Linked DNA regions of Youhaiella tibetensis. The protein of the gene in region 1 interacts with the protein of each later gene in a pairwise test. Links are inferred from orthologs where the notes say so. Each region holds a gene or a part of one and is shown on either strand. Other genes may lie near its edges.

Region 1 (2,753 bases):
CAAGGCTTCGTTCAGCGAAGACGCGCTGCTCCAGAACATCAAGGCTTTCGCCGATGCCGTGACCAAGGCCAAGCCGGCCGGTGCCAAGGGCACCTACGTCAAGCGCGTTGCGGTGTCCTCGAGCCAGGGTCCTGGCGTGCACGTGGAGCCGTCGTCGGTCCTCTAAGGGCTGGCGTGCAAGAGTTTCGGGCGGCCTTCGGGCCGTCCGGGAAGCCGGAGCGATCCGGCTAAGACCTGTCCGAGACTGCTGGCGTCCCAACCCTTTACGGGCGGACTTAAAAGCAAAGCCTGCAATAGACGGGGGGAAGACCAGAAGATTTCGAGGGCCGTCTGGCCCTTTAGGTTTTCAGGTACGAACCAGGCCTAGCTGCCCTTCGGGGAGTTCGGTTGACAGGCATGTAACCGTTGCATCCCGAGCCGGAGCGATCCGGGAAGGGGGCAGCAAATGGCAAAGGGTCCGGCGGCAACGCTGGACTGTATGTGGAGACTAGCATGGAAAGAGCGGAAAAGCGCGTTGTCGTCGAATCGCTCCAGGCAGCTTTTGCTGGCGCTGGGTCGATCGTCGTTGCGCAGAATTCCGGCCTGACCGTTGCTGACCTCGAAGGCCTGCGCAAGCAGGTCCGCGACGTCGGTGGCAAGGTCAAGGTCGCAAAGAACCGTCTTGCCAAGCTCGCTCTGAAGGAAACCGATACTGCGGACATCTCGGGCCTGTTCACCGGCCCGACGCTGATCGCCTATGCGGAAGATCCCGTGGCAGCGCCCAAGATCGCTGCCAAGTTCGCCGAGAAGAACCAGAAGTTCGTCATTCTCGGTGGCGCTATGGGCTCGACCGCCCTTGATGCCGATGGCGTCAAGGCCCTGGCGACTCTGCCTTCGCTGGATCAACTGCGCGCTACTCTCGCCGGCATGCTCAAGCAGCCCGCGACCCGTATCGCGTCGGTCGTCCAGGCGCCTGGCGGACAGATTGCCCGCGTGTTGGCCGCTTATGCGGACAAGAGCGCAGCCTAACCTTACGTGGACACCCTCCACGGTTCGAACTGAAACAAACCTGAAAGAGTATTCAAATGGCCGATCTCGCCAAACTCGTTGATGAACTGTCCGCCCTGACCGTCCTGGAAGCTTCCGAGCTCTCCAAGCTTCTCGAAGAGAAGTGGGGCGTTTCCGCTGCCGCTCCGGTCGCCGTTGCCGCCGCTGCCGGTGGTGCTGCTCCGGCCGCCGCTGCCGAAGAAAAGACCGAATTTGATGTGATCCTCGCCTCCTTCGGCGACAACAAGATCAACGTCATCAAGGAAGTCCGCGCCATCACCGGCCTGGGCCTGGGCGAAGCCAAGGCTCTCGTCGAAGGCGCTCCGAAGGCCATCAAGGAAGGCGCTTCGAAGGCTGAAGCCGAAGACATCAAGAAGAAGCTGGAAGACGCCGGCGCCAAGGTCGAACTCAAGTAAGTTCGTCTTACCGACTTTCGGGGTGGCGCTCGACGCGCCGCCCCAACTCCCCGTCCGCGTAGCTGGATGGGTCGCCGCCCGCCAGGGGTAGGGCGATAGTTGCGGAACTAAATACACACCAGGGCACATGTCCCGAGAGCCGACGGCTGATAGTCGGGTCTTTGGACATTTGCCTCCGAGACATCGAGAAAACTGAGGAGCTTTTATGGCTACCACGTTCAACGGCCGCCGCAAGGTACGCAAGACTTTCGGCCGCATTCGCGAAGTCACGGAGATGCCGAACCTGATCGAGGTCCAGAAGGCCTCCTATGATCAGTTTCTTCTGGTCGACGAGCCCAAGGGCGGCCGTCCGGAAGAAGGACTTCAGGCTGTCTTCAAATCGGTCTTTCCGATCACCGACTTTTCCAACACCGCTTCCCTCGAGTTCGTGAAGTACGAGTTCGAGCAGCCCAAGTATGACGTCGACGAGTGCCGGCAGCGCGATATGACCTTCGCCGCGCCGCTCAAGGTGACGCTGCGGCTGATCGTGTTCGAAGTGGACGAGGAAACCGGTGCCCGCTCCGTCAAGGACATCAAGGAGCAGGACGTCTACATGGGCGACATGCCCTTCATGACCTCGAACGGCACGTTCATCGTGAACGGCACCGAGCGCGTGATCGTCTCCCAGATGCACCGTTCGCCGGGCGTGTTCTTCGACCACGATAAGGGCAAGACCCACTCGTCGGGCAAGCTGCTCTTCGCCGGCCGTATCATTCCCTACCGCGGTTCGTGGCTGGATATCGAGTTCGACGCCAAGGACATCGTCTATGCGCGCATCGATCGTCGCCGCAAGATTCCGGTGACCTCGCTGCTCAAGGCGCTTGGCATGGATGCCGAGGAAATCCTCAGCACCTATTACAACACGCTCAACTACGAGAAGACCAAGACCGGCTGGCAGGTTCCCTACAACTGGGAAAAGATGAAGAATGCCAAGCCGACCCATGACCTGATCGACGCCAAGACCGGCGACGTGGTTCATGAGGGCGGCAAGAAGCTCTCGGCCCGCCAGGCCAAGAAGCTCGCCGAGAATGGCCTGACCCACCTGCTCGCGGTCGATGAAGACCTCTACGGCACCTATGTCGCCGAGGACCTCATCAACTTCCAGACCGGTGAAGTCTACGTCGAAGCCGGTGACGAGATCGACGAGAAGACGCTCAACAAGCTCAAGGAACTGGGCTTCGACGAACTGCCGATCCTCGACATCGACCACGTCAATGTGGGCGCCTACATCCGCAACACGCTGGCCGTGGACAAGAACGAGAGCCGCGAAGA
Region 2 (2,843 bases), 2.6 Mb from region 1 along the record:
GTTCGAGGCTTTCGACGACCGCCGCACTGCACTGGACGCCTTCTATGGCGGACCGGTCTGGAGGGCGCATCGCGACCGCGCCAACGCCACCATGGCCGATAGCGACGACGTGCATCTGCTTTCCACCATGGCCCCGCAGGACGGCTTCGTCCGCCCTGCGCGCCCGCGCCGGCCGCGCGGCGCCTTCGCCACCAACGGCTCGCGCTTCATCGTCATGCTCTATCGGCTGGCCGATAACGGCCGCGCCGCCGAGTTCGACGCGCGCCTGCGCGCCGCCCTTGCCGAAACCGGCATCGACCCGCTGGCGAGCTTCTTCACGCTCGCAGCCGAGAACAACTACCCCAGGCTCCCCATCCACACCGACGACCCGGTGCATGTGGTGCTCCTGCGCTTCGACAATGCGGTGGGCCTTGAAACCTGGCTGCAGGCCCCGCCCGCGGGGCTCTCCGACTTCCTCAAGGCACCGCCCGAAACCCTCATTCTGCAACCGACCGCACGCTCGCTGCTGCGCTGAACCGAAAGGTCCCTGCGATGAATTACCATCCCACCGATTTCGCCGCACCCACCGGCGCCGTCCACGACTTCGATTTCCTCCATGGCGACTGGATCGTCTCCAACCGGCGCCTCAAGCGCCGATTTGCCGGCTGCGAGGACTGGGACGAGTTCGAGGCCAGCTTTCGGTGCGAGCCGCGCCTGGGTGGCGGCGCCAATATCGATGAGATGCAGGCGCCGGACCGCGGCTTTTCCGGCATGAGCCTGCGCCTTTTCGACTTGGCCGCCCGGCGCTGGGCGATCTACTGGGTCTCGAGCCAGCAGGGCACCCTGTTTCCACCCGTGCAGGGCGGCTTCATCGGCGATCACGGCGTGTTCGTGGGCCGCGACGTCGACGGCGGTCAGCCCGTCAACGTGCAGTTCTTCTGGACCCGCCTGGGGCCCGATGCCGCGCGCTGGAGCCAGGCGTTCTCGCGCGACGGCATCGTCTGGGAAACCAACTGGATCATGAATTTCCGCCGCAAGGCCTGATCAGGTCTGCTTGCCGGCCCGGTTGCGGCTCGCCTCGCGCCGGGCCTGTTTTCTTTCGAGATCCTCGCGCGCCTGGGCCACGGCCGCATCGCCCATATGCGATGCCCCGCGCGCCCGGGCGAGCGCGATCTGGCGCTGGCGTTCCGCCACGCCCTGGCGCACCTCACCTGCGCAATGGGGGCAGCAGATGCCTTCCCTGTAGTCGGCATGCGCGCGGTCGGCCGGGGTCAGGGGCCGGCGGCAGGCCCGGCACAGCGTCGCCGCGCCCTCGCGCAACCCATGGACCACCGAAACACGCTCATCAAAGACGAAGCACTCGCCCTGCCAGCGGCTCTCCGCTTCCGGCACCGTTTCCAGGTATTTGAGGATGCCTCCTTTGAGGTGGAACACCTCTTCAAAACCCTTCGAGAGCAGGTAGGCCGACGCCTTCTCGCAGCGGATGCCGCCGGTGCAGAACATCGCCACCTTGCGGTCGCGTTCCGGATCGAGGTGCTTTTCGACGAAGTCCTTGAATTCAACGAAGCTCGCGGTCCTGGGGTCGATTGCTCCCTCGAACGTGCCGAGCCCGGCCTCGTAGTCGTTGCGCGTGTCGAGGAGCACCACATCGTCCTGGCCGATCAGCGCATTCCAGTCCTGCGCCTCCACATAGGTGCCGACCCGCTCGCTCGGCCTGACCTCGGGCGCGCGCAGCGTCACGATCTCCTGCTTGACGCGCACCTTCATGCGCAGGAAGGGCATGGCGTCGGCAGTCGAATACTTGAGCTCGGCGCCCTGGAACGGAAACGTCTCGTTGAGGTGATCGACCAGCGCATCGATAGCCTCGGGCCTGCCCGCGACCGTGCCGTTGATACCTTCTTCCGCCAGGATGATCGTTCCCCTGATCGCGCGGGCGCAGCAGAACTGGGCCAGATCGGCCTTGCGGCTTAGGAACCCGGAAAAGTCGGCGAATTTGTAGAAAGCCGCGACCTTGAAGGCCGGGGACGAAACGGGCAGATTGCTCATGCGCGGCTTTCTAGCACCGCGCGCCGCGCTGCGCCATCTGGCCGCCGCCACACTCGCCCAGGGAGGAAATCATGACCTATCGTGCCCATTCGGCGCGCTACGACACCATGCAATACCGGTTCACCGGTCGCTCGGGGTTGAAGCTGCCCGTCATTTCGCTCGGCCTCTGGCAGAATTTCGGTGGCACCCGCGACTATCCGAGCGCCTTCGAAATCCTGAGCTACGCCTTCGATTCGGGCATTACCCATTTCGACCTCGCCAACAATTACGGCCCGCCCTACGGTTCGGCCGAGGAACTTTTCGGCGACGTGCTGGCGCGCGACTTCCGTCCCTATCGCGACGAACTCATCGTCTCGTCCAAGGCCGGCTGGGACATGTGGCCGGGGCCCTATGGCAATTTCGGCTCGCGCAAGTATCTCATCGCCAGCGCCGACCAGAGCCTCAAGCGCATGGGGCTGGACTACTTCGACATCTTCTATTCCCACCGCTTCGATCCCTCGACCCCGCTCGAGGAGACCATGGGGGCCCTGGCCCAGCTGCACCGGCAGGGCAAGACGCTCTATGTCGGCATTTCCAACTACCCCGAGGCGCAGACCCGCGAGGCCTATCGCATCCTGGCGGACATGGGCGTGCCGCTGCTCATCCACCAGCCGAGCTATTCCATGCTCAATCGCTGGATCGAGAACGACAGGACCATCGAGGCGCTTGGCGAACTGGGTGTCGGCGTCATCGCCTTCTCCCCCCTGGCGCAGGGCATCCTTTCGGGCAAATACAACGCCAAGTCGGACCTGACGGGCACCCGCGCCGCCGAGAACTAC
Region 3 (4,016 bases), 500 kb from region 1 along the record:
AAGACCGGCGAGCGTTCCGCGCGCCAGCGCATTGGCAATGATGACGGTCACGGTCGGCCCCGGCACTATGGCCAGCACGAAACACGCACCGAGATAGGTGATGATGGTCGGCAGATCGAACATGTTTGTCCCCCGCGAGCAAAACGCCCATCAGGAGATATCACTGCCGCACCTTGGTTCGAAACCGGAAAGTGGCGCCGAACCGGCTAATTGAGGCGAACGTCGGTTACCCCGGCCAGGGCCTTGATGCCGCCCGCCACCTCCGCCGTCAGCTTGAAGCTGCCCGGAAGCTTGATCTCGTATTCGCGCGCACCGCCATCGCGCGACACGATGAGCGTCACTGCCCCCTCACCACCCGGCTTGAGCTGGGCGCGAATGGCCGGCAGGCACTTCTCGCTCTCCGGGAACACGGTGAGCTGGCGCCCGAGCTTCTCGGTAGCGCCGTCGATCGATTCCGCCTTGATCAAGCGCAGGCTGATCCCATCCGGGCGCTCGTCCGCCTCGACCTCGAGGATCAGCGAACGACCGGTTTCGAGCACCGAACCATAGAGCGAAATCTGCTCGGAGAACGCGATGCACTCGTAGCCGCCACTCTGATCGGAGAGGTTGAGAATGGCCATTGGCGTGCCCTTGCGCGTCCGTCGGTCCTGCCGCGAGGACAGCGTGCCCGCAATACGCCCCGCCCGCGCCCCTTCCTTGACGGCACGCTCGAAATCGCCCCAGCGCTGCACGCGCAGTTTCTCGAAGAGATCGGTATAGGCGTCGAGCGGGTGAGCCGAGAGATGGAAACCGATGGCCGAGTACTCACGCTCCAGCCGCTCGGCCAGGCTCCAGGGCTCGAACATCTCAGGCAGGATGATCGGCTCAGGCTTGTCGGACGCAAACATGTCCACGATGCCATCGTTGCGGTCAGACGCGACGCGTTGAGCGGTGCCCAGCACGGAGTCGATTGCGGCAAAGGCCTGCTCGCGCCGCGAAACCAGGGAATCGAAGGCGCCGGCATTGACCAGCGTCTCGAGCGTGCGTCGGTTGACGATCTTGGGGTCGACGCGCGTGGCGAAGTCGGCGAGATCCGCGTACGGGCGATCGCCCCGAATCTCTGCGATATGGTCGGCCACCTGCCGGCCGATGCCTTTGACCGCGGCCAGGCCGTAATGGACCTTCTTGTCTCGCACCGAGAAGACCGCCTCGGACTGGTTCACGCACGGAGGCACGATGGTGATGTTGTGGCGCAGGGCCTCGCGCCGGAAATCCGCCAGCTTTTCAGTGAGCCCCATGTCGAGGGTCATCGAGGCTGCAAGGAATTCCTCGGGATAATGGGTCTTGAGGTAGGCCGTCTGATAGGACACCCAGGCGTAGGCGGCCGCGTGGCTCTTGTTGAAGCCGTAGTTGGCGAACTTTGCGAGAAGATCGAAGATCGTATCGGAGAGGGCTTCCGAGACGCCATTCTTGATGGCGCCGTCGCGGAATCGGACGCGCTGGGCGTCCATCTCGGCCTTGATCTTCTTGCCCATGGCTCGGCGGAGCATGTCGGCCTCGCCGAGCGAATAGCCCGAGAGCACCTGGGCGATCTGCATCACCTGCTCCTGGTAGACGATGATTCCGTAGGTTTCATCGAGCACCGAACTGAGGGCCTCGTGCGGGTATTCCACCTGCTCGCGGCCGTGCTTGCGGTCGCAGAAGCTGGGGATGTTATCCATCGGGCCGGGCCGATAGAGCGCGTTCATGGCGATGAGGTCTTCGATGCGGTCGGGCTTGAGGTCGATAAGGGCACGCCGCATGCCCGGACTTTCAAACTGGAAGATACCCGCCGTGTCCCCGCCCGCGTAAAGTTTGTAGGTCGCCTCGTCATCGAGGGGAATCTTGTCGATGTCGAAGGTGCCGTTCTCGCCGTTGATCATCTTGACGGCGTAGCTGATGGTCGTCAGCGTCTTGAGGCCCAGGAAGTCGAACTTCACTAGCCCAGCGGGCTCGACCCACTTGAGGTTGTACTCGGTGACCGGCATGTCCGAGCGCGGATCGCGGTAAAGCGGCACCAACTCCTGGAGCGGGCGGTCGCCGATCACGATGCCGGCAGCATGCGTCGAAGCGTGGCGGAAGAGCCCTTCGAGCGCCTGGCCGATTTCGAGGAGCTGGGAGACGGTTTCGTCCTCGTCGCGCATCGCCCGCAATTGCGGAACTTCGGCGAGGGCACGTTCCAGCGTCCAGGGATCGGCGGGATTGGCCGGAACGAGCTTGCAGATGCGATCCACCTGGCCGTATGGCATCTGCAGTACGCGGCCCACGTCGCGCAGCACAGCGCGCGCCTGAAGCGTACCGAAGGTGATGATCTGGGCCACCTGCTCGGCCCCGTATTTCTGCTGCACGTAACGGATCACCTCTTCGCGGCGATCCTGGCAGAAGTCGATATCGAAGTCGGGCATCGAGACGCGTTCCGGATTGAGGAAGCGCTCGAAGAGCAGGTTGTAGCGGAGCGGGTCGAGGTCGGTGATGGTCGTCGCCCAGGCGACGAGCGAACCGGCGCCCGAACCACGGCCGGGGCCAACGGGTATACCCTGCCCTTTCGCCCACTGGATGAAGTCGGCCACGATGAGGAAGTAGCCGGGAAACTTCATCTTCTGGATGATGCCGAGCTCGAACTCGAGCCGTTCATGATACTGCTCGGCGGTCCAACCCGGCGCCAGGCCGTTGACCTCGAACCGCTTGGCGAGGCCATCACGCGCCATTTTCCCGAGCGCTGCCGCTTCGGCGGCCACGGCCTCATCCTCGCTCACCCCCGGGGCAGCGGCGAACTTGGGCAGGATCGGCCCGCGCGTGCGCGGCCGGTAGCTCGTGCGCTGCGCGATCTCGATGGTGCTGTCGAGCGCCTCGGGGAGATCGGCGAAGAGCTCCATCATCTCGGCGCGCGTCTTGAAATAGTGCTGGTCCGAGAGCTTGCGCCGCTCGGTCTGGGCGAGCACGGTGCCGCCCGCAATCGCCAGCAGCGCGTCATGCGCCTCGAAATCCTTGCGCGACTTGAAGAACGGCTCGTTCGTGGCAACGATCGGAACGCCGCGCTTATAGGCGTAGTCGAGCAGCTGCGGCTCAACGAGCGCCTCGTTGTGGCGTCCGTGGCGCTGCAACTCGATATAGAGCCGGTCGTCGAACAGCTCGCGCAACCGATCGAGCCGCGAATGGGCGTGGGCTTCAAGGCCACTGGCGAAGAAGGGATCGACTGATCCTTCCGGCCCGCCCGTCAGGCAGATGATGCCCTGGAGGTTATCACGATCGAGCCAGCCGATCTTGGCGGCGGCCCTGCCGTTCTCGCCTTCCAGATAAGCGCGGCTGACCAGACGCGAGAGATTGGAGAACCCCTCACCGGTCGCCGCCATGAGCACAACCCCGCCCTTGCCGAAATTGCCGCGTTCGGGCCCGCGATCGTCGGCGGTCCAGAAATCGAGCGCCAGCTCGCACCCGATCAGCGGCTGAATGCCCTTGCTGGTGGCCTTTTCGGAGAGTTCGAGAGCGCCGAAGAGGTTGTTAGTGTCGGCGATGCCGATCGCGGGCTGCTTGTCCTCCTTGGCCAGCTCCAGAATCTTGGCGAGCTGGATGGCCCCTTCGAGAAGGGAAAAGGCCGAGTGGACGTGCAGATGAATGAAACCTGGACCGGGCATGAACGATATTCCGTGTGGACGTATCTTTTACATCCAGGAGGCGCAGAACCAACTGCGCCTCACGATCAATTCACAACCCTCACACGAGTCGGGAGAACACATCCATCCAGGTGAGCGCGGAGATGGTGAAAGCACCCAGGGCGAGAACGGCGAACAGGTCCTTGATGAAACCGATGATCATTTCAAAGCTCCTTTGTTGCTGTTCCGTTCTTATATGTTCTCTATTCGTTCATGTCCAGGAACACGGGTGTTCGCGAGGTTAAAAGGGTAACGAAACGTTAAAATTTGAATCAAATCGGGTGCCCTCCCCGCTGTTCACGCAACGAACAACAGGACCAAAGCGCAAGATGGCCGGAGAGGCCT
Region 4 (3,020 bases), 1.3 Mb from region 1 along the record:
CTTCGTGCCCATTCGGGTCTAGGATCGAAACGGCGTCGCCGCGCGAGAACTCGCCGCGCACCCGCGTGACCCCGATAGGCAAGAGGCTCTTGCCGGTCATGAGGGCGCGGGCGGCCCCGGCGTCGACCTCGAGCGAGCCGGCGACCTCGAGCGTCCCCATGATCCAGCGCTTTCGCGCCTGGGCCCGCGACTGCACAGGGTGGAAAAGCGTATGCTTGCCGCCTTCGACCAGCGCCTTGAGCGGGTGGTCGGCGGTGCCCTTGGCGATGATCATGGCGGTTCCAGCCTGGGTCGCGATCTTGCCGGCCTCGACCTTGGTGGTCATGCCGCCGCGCGACAGGTGGCTGGCGGCGCCGCCGGCCATGGCCTCGATCGCCGGGGTGATGGCAGCGACTTCGCTCAGGTGCGTGGCCGAAGGGTCCTTGCTCGGCGGGGCGGTATAGAGCCCGTCGATATCGGAGAGCAGCACCAGGCAATCGGCCTCGATCATGGTGGCGACACGCGCCGAGAGCCGGTCATTGTCGCCATAGCGGATTTCGGCGGTGGCGACGCTGTCATTCTCGTTGATGATCGGCACTGCACCGAGCGAGAGCAGCGTGGTGACGGTGGTGCGCGCGTTGAGGTAGTAGCGCCGCTCCTCGGTGATATTGGGCGTGATCAGAATCTGGCCGGTGATGATGCCGTGTTCGCCCAGCGTTTCCGCCCAGGCCTGGCTCAGCGCGATCTGGCCGGCCGAGGCGGCGGCCTGGCTCTGCTCGAGCGTCAGGGCAATGGCGTCGAGCTTGAGGAGCCGGCGTCCGAGCGCGATGGCGCCCGAAGAGACGATGACGATGTCCCGTCCCTCGGCCTTGAGCGCGGCGATGTCGCTGGCCAAGGCTCGCAGCCATTGCGTACGCAGCTTGCCGGTCTGGCCGTCCACAAGAAGGGCCGAGCCGATCTTGACCGTGAGGCGCCGGTAGGGCGCCAAAGCATTGTTCCCCCCAGACATTTGCTTTACGGCGCCCAGTTCGGCTCGATGGCCCGGCGCGCCGCTTCCTCGCGTTCGGCCCTGGTCCGGTCGATGACGTCGACGACGGCGTAGAGCACGGCGTCCATGCCTTGGTGGGTTGCCGCGGAAATCCCGAAGACCGGCGCCTTGGAAATGCGCTTCAAGGTCTTGAGCTTTTCCTTGGCCTCGTCCTCGGGGATGGCGTCGATCTTGTTGAGCACCACCAGTTCGGGCTTTTCGGCGAGCAGCTCGTCATAGAGGAAGAGCTCGTTGCGGATGCCCTTGTAGACGGATTTGACGTCGTCCTGGGTGCCGTCGATCAGGTGGATGAGCACGTTGCAGCGCTCGATGTGGCCCAGGAAGCGGTCGCCGATCCCGATGCCCTCATGGGCGCCCTCGATCAACCCGGGAATATCGGCCAGGACGAAGTCGCGCTCGCCGATCTTGACCACACCCAGGTTGGGATGGAGGGTGGTGAAGGGGTAGTCGGCGATCTTGGGCTTGGCGGCCGAGACCGCGGCCAGGAATGTCGACTTGCCGGCGTTGGGCTGACCGACAAGGCCTGCATCGGCGATGAGCTTGAGGCGCAGCCAGATCCATTTTTCCGTGCCTTCCTGGCCGGGATTGGCATGGCGCGGGGCCTGGTTGGACGAGGTCTTGAAATGGGCGTTGCCGAACCCGCCATTGCCGCCCGAGAGCAGCACGACGCGCTGGCCGACCTCGGTCATGTCGGCGATGAGGGTTTCGTTGTCGTCCTCGAAGATCTGCGTGCCGACGGGCACGCGCAGCACCACGTCGGCGCCATTGGCGCCGGTGCGGTTCTTGCCCATGCCATGGGTGCCGGTCTTGGCCTTGAAGTGCTGCTGGTAGCGATAGTCGATGAGCGTATTGAGGCCGTCGACGCATTCGACGACGACGTCGCCGCCGCGTCCGCCGTTACCGCCGTTCGGGCCACCGAATTCGACGAATTTTTCGCGCAGGAAAGAGACGGAGCCGCCGCCGCCGTCGCCGGAGCGGATATAAATCTTGGCCTGGTCGAGAAATTTCATCGTTGCTGTCCAATCCACGCTTTTCGCGTGAGTTCGGTGTCGATATGGCGCACCTCGGCGTTGCGCGCAAGGCAATGCATGGAGGAACGGCCGATCTCGGTAAATCCGAGCTTCTTTTGCACGTTGAGCGAGGCGATGTTGAATTCGAAGACGCCCGAGAGAATACGGTCGGCATCGGTGACGGCGAAATACCAGTCGAGCGCGGCGCGGGCAGCCTCGGTCATGTAGCCGCGCCCCCAGAAGGGCTGGCCCAGCCAATAGCCGATCACCGGCTGTCCGCCCAGCCCGATATGGTAGCCGACGGCGCCCGCCAGCCCCTGGCCGGGCACTTCGATGGTGAAGTTGGTTTCCTCTGGCGGCAGGTCGTCGCGCCGCGTGCGCAGCCAGGCCTTTGCGTCGCCCAGGAAATAGGGGTGGGGTACGCGCGCCAGGTTGCCCGAGACCGCCAGATTGTTGAGATAGAACGCGATCCGCTCGGCATCGCCGACCTCGGGCAGGCGCAGGATCAAGCGCTCTGTGTTGAGCGTGGCCTTCATCGGAAACGCTCCTCGAAGGCGGCGCGGGTCAGGGCGGTGCCGACCCATTCGTATTGAGCGTTGAGGGACTTGGAGAAACGCGTCTCGCGGATAGTCTCGACGAAGCCGAGCTTGCGTTGCACCGACCGCGATCCTGCATTGTCGGCATCGGCGCTCGAGAGCACCTCGTCAGCACATTCGGGCTGTGCGAAATACCAGCGCAGCAAGGCCTGGGCGGCCTCGGTCATGTAGCCGCGCCCCCAATGGGGCTGCGCCAGCCAGTAGCCGAGTTCGGCGGCGATGCTGACGGTGCCGATCATGCCCGTGCCGGGCAGTTCGATCGTAAAGATCGCCTTGCCGGCGTGAGGCGCGTCGGGCAGTTGAGCCAGCCATTCGGCGGCACCTGCCGGGGTATAGGGATAGGGAACCAGGGGCAACCACTTGGCCACCTCGAAATTGGACAATCCA
Region 5 (3,045 bases), 830 kb from region 1 along the record:
TGCATACGGCAGGCATGACAGGCAGCGACCACCTACCGGTGGTCTTCACCTTCACCGTGGACCAAGGGAGCCCGGACTAGACGTCCATGTCGAAGACGAGGATGCCGGCCACGCCGCCCTCGGCTGCCGCGACGAGCCGTGCGCCCGCCGCCTTGTGGTCCGGATCGACGAGATAGGCGTCGCGTGCCGTGGCGTCGGCGAAGTCCATCATGAAGCCGTCGGCAAAACCCTGCCCCAGCCCCTCTGGGCTGACATTGGCGCCGAACGAGGCCCGTTCGAGGCCATCGATCCGGTCGACCAGTGCCTCCAGCTCGGCATAGATGGCCGCGCGTTCGGCGGCGTCGACATCCGCCCTGAATTTTATCCAGACGCAGTGACGGATCATCAGCCGGTGAACCTGTTGTTGCGCGGGAAGCCGTTGGGCGGCTGGCGGCCGGCCTGGGCGCGATCGCCGAGCCATTCGGTCAACTCGCCCAGCGGACGGGTGAAGGTGCGGCCGGAACTGTCCGTCCACACAAGGCCGTCCTCGGACTTGAAGGTCTTGAGGTCGGAGATGCCGCCGTCCTTGTACTTCTGCAGGCGCACGCCCTTGCCGCGGGTCATTTCCGGCAATTGCTGGATCGGGAAGACCAGGAGCTTGCGGTTCTGGCCGATGACCGCGACCATGTCGCCAGCCACGGGCACCAGCAGGCGCGCTTCCTCGGCGCCCGAGACGTTGAGCACCTGCTTGCCCTTGCGGGTGTTGGCGATGAGGTCGTCTTCGCCCACCACGAAGCCGTTGCCGCCGCTCGAGGCGACGATGCGCTTGGTGCCGGGGCGGTAGACGAAGAGATCGACGATGTCGTGTCCCTCCTCGATATCGACCATGATGCGCACCGGCTCGCCCTGCCCGCGTCCGCCGGGAAGCTTGTCGCCGCCCAGCGTATAGACCTTGCCCCCCGTGGTGAGCATCAGCAGCTTGTCGGTGGTCTCGGCCTTGACGGAAAGCTTGAGGCGGTCACCCGCCTTGAAACCCTTTTCGTCCACATCGTCCGTGTGACCCTTGAGCGCCCTGATCCAGCCCTTTTCGGAAAGGATGACCGTGATCGGCTCGCGCTCGATGAAGGCAGTCTCGATCTCGGCATGATCGGCGTCGGGCGCTTCGCTCAGCGCCGTGCGGCGCGGGCCGAGCGGGTTGTCTTCGCCGTAGGCGGCCTTGAGGTCGCTGACCTGCCGCGCGATTTCGCCCCATTGGCGGCGCTCCGAGCCGAGCAGCGTCTCCAGGTGGCCGCGTTCGGTGAGCAACGCCCCGTGTTCGGTGCGTAGCTCCATTTCCTCGAGCTTGCGCAGCGAGCGCAGGCGCATGTTGAGAATGGCTTCTGCCTGGTTCTCGGTCAGGTTGAACGTGGCCATCAACTGGGCCTTGGGGTCGTCTTCCTCGCGGATGATGCGGATCACTTCATCCAGGTTGAGGAAGGCGACGATATAGCCTTCGAGCACTTCGACGCGCTTGGCGATCTGGTCCAGCCGGTGCTGGCTGCGGCGGATGAGCACGACTTTGCGATGGTCGAGCCAGGCGCGCAGCGCTTCGGGCAGGCCCATGACCTTGGGCACCGTGCCCTTGTCGAGCACGTTCATGTTGAGCGGGAAGCGCACTTCGAGGTCGGATACCTTGAAGAGCTGTTCCATGAGGATTGTCGCGTCCACCGTGCCGGCGCGCGGCTCGAGCACCACGCGCACATCGTCGGCGCTTTCGTCCCGGATGTCCTTGAGCAGCGGCAGCTTCTTGGCCATCAGCAGCTCGGCGACCTTTTCGATCAGCCGTGACTTCTGCACGCCATAGGGGATCTCGGTGACTACGATCTGGTAGACGCCGCGGCCCTTTTCCTCGCGCTCCCACTTGGCGCGCAGGCGGAACGAGCCGCGGCCGGTCTCGTAGGCGTTGACGATCGAATCCACCGGCTCGACCAGCACGCCGCCGGTCGGGAAGTCCGGTCCCTTGACGAACTGCACCAGCTCGCGCGCATCGGCGTTGGGGTTCACCTGGATGAGGTGGAGCGCGGCATCGCACAGCTCGCCCACATTGTGGGGTGGGATGGAGGTCGCCATGCCCACCGCGATACCCGTCGAACCATTGGCCAGCAGGTTCGGGAAGTTGGAGGGCAGGACGATCGGCTCCTCGTCCTCGCCGTCATAGGTCGCCTTGAAGTCGATGGCATCCTCGGTGATGCCCTCGAGCAGCCGGCTCGCGACGTCGGTCATGCGGCTTTCGGTATAGCGCATGGCCGCCGGGCTATCGCCGTCGATATTGCCGAAATTGCCCTGGCCATCGACCAGGGGATAGCGCTGGGCGAAGTCCTGCGCCATGCGCACGAGGGCGTCGTAGATCGACTGGTCTCCGTGCGGGTGGAACTTACCGATCACATCACCGACGATGCGGGCAGACTTCTTGTAGCCTTGGTCGGGGTCCAGGCGCAGCAGGCGCATGGCGTGCAGGATGCGGCGGTGCACCGGCTTGAGGCCGTCCCGCGCGTCGGGCAGCGCGCGCTGGGTGATGGTGGAAAGCGCATAGGAGAGATAGCGCTCCTCGAGCGCCTCGCGCAGGTCCACGATACGGGTTTCGCCGCCATCCTCCGGCTTGGGGAGGTCAGCGTCGTCCATTGATGTTCTCGATCATGCGAATCATTTTGCGAGTATAGCCAAAGCGGCGGAAAACGGAGGCTTGCGCGCGTTTTCCCGGGTAAAAAGCGGTTCAGCGCGTGAGAATTTCGATCAGCGTCTCGCGCATGGGCGGCGGGTCGATCTGGCGGGCGTGCCAGACGTGCATGTCCAGGAAGTATCCGGTCAGCGCGAAGGCGTCGGCAACCTCCTGCGGGGTTGCCGGTCCCTGCCCCAGCAGAAACGCCGGCAGGCGCAGCAGCCTGTCCTTGTAGGGCTCGGCGGCCTCCCGGCTCACCGCCCGGCCGGAGCGGGGCGAAACGTGGGTCAGGTCCTCGCTCGAACCCGTCACCGCGCAGCTCGACAGGTCGAGGCCGAACCCGAGTTCCTCGAGCAGCAGGAGTTCGA

What was found.
Region 2: the proteins of rplL (region 1) and trhO interact in binary tests that used the Escherichia coli proteins (3 or more experiments, as listed by UniProt). The link is inferred for Youhaiella tibetensis from one-to-one orthologs.
Region 3: the proteins of rplL (region 1) and dnaE interact in binary tests that used the Escherichia coli proteins (3 or more experiments, as listed by UniProt). The link is inferred for Youhaiella tibetensis from one-to-one orthologs.
Region 4: the proteins of rplL (region 1) and obgE interact in binary tests that used the Escherichia coli proteins (3 or more experiments, as listed by UniProt). The link is inferred for Youhaiella tibetensis from one-to-one orthologs.
Region 5: the proteins of rplL (region 1) and parC interact in binary tests that used the Escherichia coli proteins (3 or more experiments, as listed by UniProt). The link is inferred for Youhaiella tibetensis from one-to-one orthologs.

The regions. Positions count from the first base shown.
Region 1 is NZ_CP041690.1:2,761,536-2,764,288, reverse strand. The notes cover bases 21-2,753. They hold rplL (50S ribosomal protein L7/L12), read left to right. Parts: upstream 21-1,064; coding sequence 1,065-1,442; downstream 1,443-2,753. Other genes in these bases: rpoB (DNA-directed RNA polymerase subunit beta), read left to right, coding at 1,648-2,753; rplJ (50S ribosomal protein L10), read left to right, coding at 493-1,008; rplA (50S ribosomal protein L1), read left to right, coding at 21-166. Also shown: more of rplA, read left to right, coding at 1-20. UniProt on the Escherichia coli protein: The binding site for several of the GTPase factors involved in protein synthesis (IF-2, EF-Tu, EF-G and RF3). Is thus essential for accurate translation.
Region 2 is NZ_CP041690.1:188,702-191,544, forward strand. The notes cover bases 21-2,843. They hold trhO (oxygen-dependent tRNA uridine(34) hydroxylase TrhO), read right to left. Parts: upstream 2,017-2,843; coding sequence 1,024-2,016; downstream 21-1,023. Other genes in these bases: FNA67_RS00885 (NIPSNAP family protein), read left to right, coding at 21-514; FNA67_RS00890 (hypothetical protein), read left to right, coding at 532-1,023; FNA67_RS00900 (aldo/keto reductase), read left to right, coding at 2,097-2,843. Outside these bases: more of FNA67_RS00885, read left to right, coding at 1-20. UniProt on the Escherichia coli protein: Catalyzes oxygen-dependent 5-hydroxyuridine (ho5U) modification at position 34 in tRNAs, the first step in 5-carboxymethoxyuridine (cmo5U) biosynthesis.
Region 3 is NZ_CP041690.1:2,265,764-2,269,779, forward strand. Bases 7-4,002 are described here. They hold dnaE (DNA polymerase III subunit alpha), read right to left. Parts: upstream 3,654-4,002; coding sequence 207-3,653; downstream 7-206. Other genes in these bases: FNA67_RS11000 (LysE family translocator), read right to left, coding at 7-123. Also shown: more of FNA67_RS11000, read right to left, coding at 1-6; FNA67_RS11010 (ABC transporter ATP-binding protein), read right to left, coding at 4,015-4,016. UniProt on the Escherichia coli protein: DNA polymerase III is a complex, multichain enzyme responsible for most of the replicative synthesis in bacteria. This DNA polymerase also exhibits 3' to 5' exonuclease activity. The alpha chain is the DNA polymerase catalytic subunit.
Region 4 is NZ_CP041690.1:4,017,887-4,020,906, reverse strand. The notes cover bases 16-3,015. They hold obgE (GTPase ObgE), read right to left. Parts: upstream 2,038-3,015; coding sequence 994-2,037; downstream 16-993. Other genes in these bases: FNA67_RS19700 (GNAT family N-acetyltransferase), read right to left, coding at 2,570-3,015; FNA67_RS19705 (GNAT family N-acetyltransferase), read right to left, coding at 2,034-2,573; proB (glutamate 5-kinase), read right to left, coding at 16-988. In the rest of the region: more of proB, read right to left, coding at 1-15; more of FNA67_RS19700, read right to left, coding at 3,016-3,020. UniProt on the Escherichia coli protein: An essential GTPase which binds GTP, GDP and possibly (p)ppGpp with moderate affinity, with high nucleotide exchange rates and a fairly low GTP hydrolysis rate.
Region 5 is NZ_CP041690.1:1,932,952-1,935,996, reverse strand. What follows is about bases 13-3,037. They hold parC (DNA topoisomerase IV subunit A), read right to left. Parts: upstream 2,641-3,037; coding sequence 385-2,640; downstream 13-384. Other genes in these bases: recO (DNA repair protein RecO), read right to left, coding at 2,732-3,037; FNA67_RS09285 (Dabb family protein), read right to left, coding at 77-385; FNA67_RS09290 (endonuclease/exonuclease/phosphatase family protein), read left to right, coding at 13-80. Outside these bases: more of FNA67_RS09290, read left to right, coding at 1-12; more of recO, read right to left, coding at 3,038-3,045. UniProt on the Escherichia coli protein: Topoisomerase IV is essential for chromosome segregation; it is the principal protein responsible for decatenating newly replicated chromosomes. It relaxes supercoiled DNA.